3 regions of the Nitratireductor mangrovi genome follow, and region 2 is predicted to be linked to each of the others. Evidence: predicted binding sites of a transcription regulator. Region 2 holds the regulator's gene; each other region holds the start of a gene.
What was found. The regulator LexA, encoded in region 2, represses DNA repair genes until DNA is damaged. The targets are predictions, from matches to a motif close to TGTTCNNNNTGTGTTCNG.
Positions count from the first base shown of each region.

Region 1 (2,263 bases), 150 kb from region 2:
CTGCTTGAAGGGCGGGGCCAGCTTGTTCTTGACCACCTTGACCCGGGTCTGGTTGCCGGTCACCTCGTCGCGCTCCTTGACCGAGCCGATGCGGCGGATGTCGAGGCGAACCGAGGCATAGAATTTCAGGGCATTGCCGCCGGTGGTCGTCTCGGGCGAACCGAACATGACGCCGATCTTCATGCGGATCTGATTGATGAACACCACCATGGTATTGGAGCGCGAGATCGAGGCGGTCAGCTTCCTGAGCGCCTGGCTCATCAGCCGCGCCTGCAGGCCGGGCAGCGAATCGCCCATTTCGCCCTCGATCTCGGCACGCGGCGTGAGCGCCGCCACCGAATCGACCACCAGGACATCGATGGCGCCGGACCGCACCAGCGTATCGCAAATCTCAAGCGCCTGCTCGCCGGTATCGGGCTGCGAGATCAGCAGGTTTTCAAGATCGACGCCCAACTTGCGGGCATAGACCGGGTCGAGCGCGTGCTCGGCGTCGACGAAAGCACAGATGCCGCCCTTTTTCTGCGCCTCGGCCACCGTATGCAGCGCCAGCGTCGTCTTGCCGGAGCTTTCGGGACCGTAGATCTCGATGATGCGGCCCTTGGGCAGCCCGCCGACACCCAGCGCGATGTCGAGGCCGAGCGATCCGGTCGACACGGTCTCGATCTCGACCACCTGCTCGTTGCGCCCGAGCCGCATGATCGAACCCTTGCCGAAGGCGCGCTCGATCTGCGAGAGCGCGGCATCCAGAGCCTTGGATTTGTCCACCGAATTGTCCTCAACCAGCCGCAATGAATTTTGAGCCATGATACATTACCCTTCGATCGTCAATGAAGCCCGGTCGCTTCTTCGTCCCGCTATTTTTGTACATGTTTTGTTCTGCTTTTGCAAGCCGCAAATAGGTACGCAAATGCAACGCGTTAGGCTCGTTGTTCTTTAAGTGTTCCGCCTGCGAGGCTTCCGGATGTATCCCCTTGAAAACGTCTGGCGACCTGCATGTGTCCCTGTGGCGATTCGGAGCGCGTTGCGCGCGCCGGCGCCTGCCAGTAGATAGTGCTTCAGCTTTCCAGGGCGCCGGATCCGAGCTTGCCACCTTCTCCTTCCATCCTTGCCATTGGCGGCGCGCATATCGACCGGCGTGGCCGTGTGCTCGGCGATTTCGTGCCCGGCGCCTCCAATCCCGGCGAGATGCGTGAGGAGGTCGGCGGCGGAGCCTTCAACGCGGCGCGGGCGATGGCCGGGCGGAGCCACGGGGTGGCGCTGCTGTCCGCGCGGGGCGGCGACGCGGGCGGCGACGCCGTCGCGGCGGCGATCGAGCGCGCCGGCCTTGCCGACCTTTCGGCGATCTTTCTCGATCGCGCCACGCCGAGCTACACGGCGATCCTCGACCGCGGCGGCGACGTCCTTGCCGCCCTCGCCGACATGGCGCTCTACGATCTCGCCTTCGACAAGCAACTGCGCCGGGCCAAGACTCGTGACGCGCTTGCCGGGGCGGAGGCCATCCTCTGCGACGCCAACCTGCCTGCCGCCGCACTCGAACGGCTTGCCGGGCTTGCCGGCGAAACGCCACTCTTCGCCATCGGCGTTTCGCCAGCCAAAGTCACCCGGCTGCGGCGGATCGCCGGGCGGATCGCCTGCCTGTTCATCAACCGTCGCGAGGCGGCAGCCCTTGCCGGCGCGGATGCAGCCGCAGACCCCTCGTCTCTCGCTGCGGCACTGCGCGCGGCCGGGCTCAGGTCGGCCGTCGTCACCTCGGGTTCAGCGCCGCTGGTGGCTTTCGAGGACGCCACGGTGTTCGAAGTCACGCCACCCGCCACCGACAGGGTGGCCGACGTCACCGGCGCCGGCGATGCGCTGGCCGGCACGGTCGTGTCGGCTCTGGTGCGCGGCCAGCCTTTTGCCGACGCGGTCAGGGAAGGCCTTGCCGCAGCGCGCCTTTGCATCGAATCCACACACGCCGCGCCCGACCACGATCCGGATGCCTTCGCCAGAGTTCTCGCGACCATACCGCCGCTACACGCCCTGCCCCTCGCCACCATTTGACGACGGAAACCAATGCTATCGGAAACTGCACGACCCTTCACCGACATCGCCGCCCCCGTGGCCGAGGCGCTGGCCGACGGCCGCCCGGTGGTGGCGCTGGAGAGCACCATCATCACCCACGGCATGCCGTTCCCGCAGAATGCCGAGATGGCCGCCGGCGTCGAGAATATCATCGCGACCGAGGGCGCTGTCCCGGCAACCATCGCTGTCATCGATGGGCGGC
Region 1 is NZ_CP042301.2:1,267,174-1,269,436, reverse strand. Features, by position in the region: gene recA (recombinase RecA) at 1-804, opposite strand, end outside; gene FQ775_RS06200 (carbohydrate kinase family protein) at 1,084-2,040, shown strand; gene FQ775_RS06195 (pseudouridine-5'-phosphate glycosidase) at 2,053-2,263, shown strand, end outside.
Region 1: the regulator LexA is predicted to act here: its motif matches at 928-945, upstream of recA (recombinase RecA).

Region 2 (2,263 bases):
GCGATCGAGGCCGCCCTTGCCCGCGCCGTCGATGCCGACGCCGACATCATCGTCACCATAGGCGGCGCCTCGGTGGGCGACCACGACCTTGTCCAGCAGGCGCTAAGGGCGCATGGCGCGGCGATCGATTTCTGGAAGATCGCCATGCGGCCCGGCAAGCCGCTGATGGCGGGCATGCTCGGCGGTCGCCACGTGCTCGGCCTGCCCGGCAACCCGGTCGCAAGCCTCGTCTGCTCGCACGTCTTCCTCAAACCGCTGATTGCCCGGCTCGCAGGCCGCCCGGCGCCCGACGGACCGGTCCCCGGTTTTATCGGCGCCGATCTTCCCGCCAACGATCTCAGGCAGGACTATCTGCGCGCCATCGCGGTGAGGGAAGGCGGCCGGCTCGTGGCGCGGCCCTCGCCGATCCAGGATTCCTCTATGCTCAGGGTGCTGGCCGACGCCAACGCCCTGATCGTCCGCCCGCCGCACGCGCCGGCGGCTCAGGCCGGCGCGCCCTCCGCGTTGCTGATGTTACGCTGAACAAAGCGTAAACGCATTCACTAAAATTTAAATGGTTGCGGAACAAGACTGGAACAGATAGTGTTTGTTCTGGTTTTGTTTATGAACGATTCCCTTGGGGGCCCGAATGCTGACGCGGAAGCAACACGAACTCCTGCTCTTCATTCATGAGCGTCTGAAGGAGACCGGCATTCCGCCCTCCTTCGACGAGATGAAGGAGGCGCTCGACCTTGCCTCCAAGTCCGGCATTCACCGGCTGATCACCGCTCTGGAGGAGCGCGGATTCATTCGCCGGTTGCCCAACCGCGCCAGGGCGCTCGAAGTGATACGGCTTCCCGATTCCATCGCGCCGGGACTTGGCGCGCCGCGCAAGTTCTCGCCAAGCGTGATCGAGGGTGGCAAGCCGAAACCCGCGGCCCCGCCGCCGTCGGGCAATGACGACGACGCGGCCTCGGTCTCGGTGCCGGTCATGGGGCGCATCGCCGCCGGCGTGCCGATCGACGCCATCCAGCATCAGACCCATTCGGTCGCCGTGCCGCCGGAAATGCTTTCCGGCGGCGAGCATTTCGCGCTCGAGGTCAAGGGCGATTCGATGATCGAAGCCGGCATTCTCGACGGCGATACGGTCATCATCCGCAGCATCGGCACCGCCAATCCCGGCGACATCGTCGTCGCCCTGGTCGACGATGAGGAGGCAACGTTGAAGCGCTTCCGCCGCAAGGGCGCCTCGATCGCGCTCGAGGCTGCCAACCCGGCCTACGAAACCCGCATCTTCGGGCCCGACCGGGTCAAGGTTCAGGGCCGGCTCGTCGGTCTCATCCGCCGCTACTGACCCGCTGGCTGCCGTCGCTCGTCAGTCCTCGCCCCTTCGGTAGGGCGGCAGGCCGCGCGCCTCGCGTGAGAAGCGCCGGTGGTCGTGCCATGGGCGAAACGGCTCCGAAATGGCGAATTCCGCGCTCGCTTGGTTCGTACCGGCGTCGAAGTGGACGGCCAAGCTGCCGCGCCGCGCCAGGTCGCGTGCCGTCACCACCAGCACCTTGCTGTCGCCGCACGGATCTTTTGCCGTCGCATCCTCGATAATGATGATTGCGGCTATCGCGCAGAACGGCGCAGCGGTCTCGGCAGTGGCGGACTGAACGATGACGGCCCCGCCGGCATGGCGCGCGATGCAGGTGTCGTCCGCGCAGATGAAAGCGTCGCCAGAACCATCTGCGGCTCCCAACAGCGAGGATGCTTCGGCATCCTTGGAGGTTTCGGGCTTCACCAGCCGCTCCGACGCCAGCGCCTTCTGCCAGATGCCGACCGTGAAGCCGTTGGGTCGCGACCTGCTGACCGCCAACCCGCCATCCGACCGCGCCAGGGCCAGCAGCTTGCCATCCTCAGAAACAAGCAGATCAGGATGCCGGCCCGCCAGCATCGCCGCCAGTCCGGCGACGGCCAATGGGACTGCGATCAAGCGCAGCCGCGTCGTGGCAACGGTGGCCACGATCAGGGCGGCCGTCAGCCACAGCAGAGCAGCCGGTGAGATCGCTCCAACTGCGTCGAACGGCGTGCGTTCGGCGACCCAGTCGGCTATCGCCACCATGGCCGATATCCCCTGCCCCATCACCCGCAATGCCGGCCCTTCGAGGCCCAGGGGCATCAGCACGCCCGCGATCACTGCGAACGGCATGACGATCAGCGAAACGACCGGCATCGCGGCAAGGTTGGCGATCAGCCCCAGCGGCGCCGCCCGGTGAAAATGCCAGACAGCAAAGAGCGT
Region 2 is NZ_CP042301.2:1,420,954-1,423,216, reverse strand. Features, by position in the region: gene FQ775_RS06985 (molybdopterin molybdotransferase MoeA) at 1-522, shown strand, start outside; gene lexA (transcriptional repressor LexA) at 629-1,333, shown strand; gene FQ775_RS06975 (ComEC/Rec2 family competence protein) at 1,355-2,263, opposite strand, start outside.

Region 3 (2,263 bases), 2.4 Mb from region 2:
ATGCGGTGGTGATCGAGCTTGACCAGGAAAAAGCGTTCCTCTGCCCGGACCGGCGTGCCGTCCGGGAGATCAAAATCGTTGATCCGGGCATAAACCTGCGGACCGATGGCAACATCGTGGCCGGTTTCCTCGTAAAGCTCGCGGCGTGCCGCCTGTTGAAAGCTTTCGCCGGGATCGAGTGCGCCTCCGGGCGTCGCCCAGAAGGAAAACCCTGCCTGCGGACCGGAGCGGTAGACGAAGCGGAACAGGAGCAGCCGGTCGTCCGGTCCGATGACGAACAGCCGAGCCGCGGGCCGGGGGCGGCGGAGCGTCGTCATGCCACGCTTTCTTCGATCTTCTCCATGTCCTCGTCAGACAGGCCGAAATGGTGGCCGAGTTCGTGGATCAGCACATGGGTGACGATGTCGCCCAGCGTTTCCTCGTTTTCGGCCCAGTAGTCGAGGATCGCCCGCCGGTAGAGCGTGATGCGGTTCGGTCCCTCGCCGGTCGCCGGGTTCCAGCGTTCGGCGATGCCGCGGCCCTCGAACAGCCCGAGAAGATCGAACGGCGTCTCCAGCGACAGGTCGTCCATGATGTCTTCGGTCGGAAATTCGGCGATCTGGATGACGATCTCGCCGGTCAGCTGGCGGAATGTCTCCGGCAGATGGGCATAGGCTTCCAGCGCCAGTAGCTCCAGTTCGTCCATCGACGGCGAGAGCTGGTCGTGCCAGGCGCGGGTCGAATATATGCGTGCCATTTCCTGTTCCTTTGGCGGCCATATAGCCTTTTGCGCCGGCGCTTTCGAGGGGAACGCGCCTTCGCGCGCCGGGTGCAGGGGTCGCGGACCGGCACGGCAAGGAATAAATTCTCCTCCAGGCTGCTTGACTCTTGGTTCGGGCTCTGGAATCCATAAGAACATAACAGGAACAAATGTACGGAAGTTCAGGCCATGGCGACGTCCGCCGCGGCGCGCGAGGTCGTTTTTGCCTTGCGCAGCGAGATTGCGAGGATCGAAGGCGTCCTTCCGGAGAGGCTGGCGGCGCCCGAAGACGGCCTTGTCCTGCGCCATGGCCCCGCCGCCCGGCGCGCGGCTACAAGCATGCCGGCCTTTGTGCGAACCGGCGTGCCCGGCTTCGATGCGGCTCTGGGCGAGGGGTTGCCGCGGGCGTCCCTGACCGAATTTCATGGAACTGAAACGCGCAATGCCGGTGCGGTGGCGGGTTTCGTCCTCTGCCTTGCCGGACTTTTGCGCAATGCCGGTCCTGCCGCGGGATCGGGCGCGGTGTGCTGGATCGGCACGGAGGATATCTTCCGGGAAGCGGGTCTGCCCTATCTCCCCGGCCTGCGGCGCCCTTTCGGGTTCGCACCCGACGGCCTCATGGTCTGCGCCCCCAACGATCCCAGGGATGCGCTCTGGATTGCCGAAGAGGCCACACGCCAGCAGGCTTTCGCGGCCATCATCCTGGAGATGCGCGGCCACCCGGCGCGTCTCGACCTGACCGCGACCAGGCGCCTTCACCGCCGGGCGCAGGCGGCAAGTCGCCCTGTCTTCCTGATCCGCGAGGCTGCCGGCGCGGCACCGACGGCAGCGCCCGTCCGCCTTGCCGTTTCGCCCGCGCCGGCCGCGCTGCGTTCGACACTGGCGGGACCGCTGGCGGGCTCGATCGGCCATGCGGCCTTTGCCGTCACCGTCACCAAAAGCCGAACCGCCCATGCCGGACGGTTCATCCTGGAGTGGAGCCCCGATGACATCCGTTTCCGCGAAATCCGGCCAGAGGATACTGGCGCTCTGGTTCCCACATCTGGCCACCGACAGGATCATCCGGCAAAGACAGGGACGGTCATGGCGCTGCGGCCCGCAGACCCGGCGCATGCCGCTTCTGGTCAGCCATCGCGAAAACAACACCCAGCGCATCGCAGCGCTTGACGAGCATGCCGAAGCACGCGGCCTGAAGCGGGGCATCGGCATTGCCGATGCCCGCGCCATGCATCCCGATGTCGAGATTGTCGAGGAGGCGCCACAGGCCGACCGCCGCCTGCTGGAAAGCCTTGCCGACTGGTGTGACCGCTATACGCCGCTCGTCGCGCTTGAAGGCAGCGACGGCCTGTTCCTCGACATCACCGGCTGCGTCCATCTCTTCGGCAATGAGAAACGTATGCTGGAGGATGTTCTGGCGCGTCTTTTCCAGCAGGGCTTCGACGTGCGTGCCGGGCTCGGGTCGAACCCCGGCATGGCCTGGGCGGCGGCGCGCTTCCTGGACCGGGGGATCGTCACGCCCGGCGA
Region 3 is NZ_CP042301.2:3,830,095-3,832,357, forward strand. Features, by position in the region: gene FQ775_RS18795 (NUDIX hydrolase) at 1-317, opposite strand, end outside; gene FQ775_RS18800 (metallopeptidase family protein) at 314-736, opposite strand; gene FQ775_RS24035 (ImuA family protein) at 929-1,906, shown strand; gene FQ775_RS18805 (Y-family DNA polymerase) at 1,851-2,263, shown strand, end outside.
Region 3: the regulator LexA is predicted to act here: its motif matches at 891-908, upstream of FQ775_RS24035 (ImuA family protein).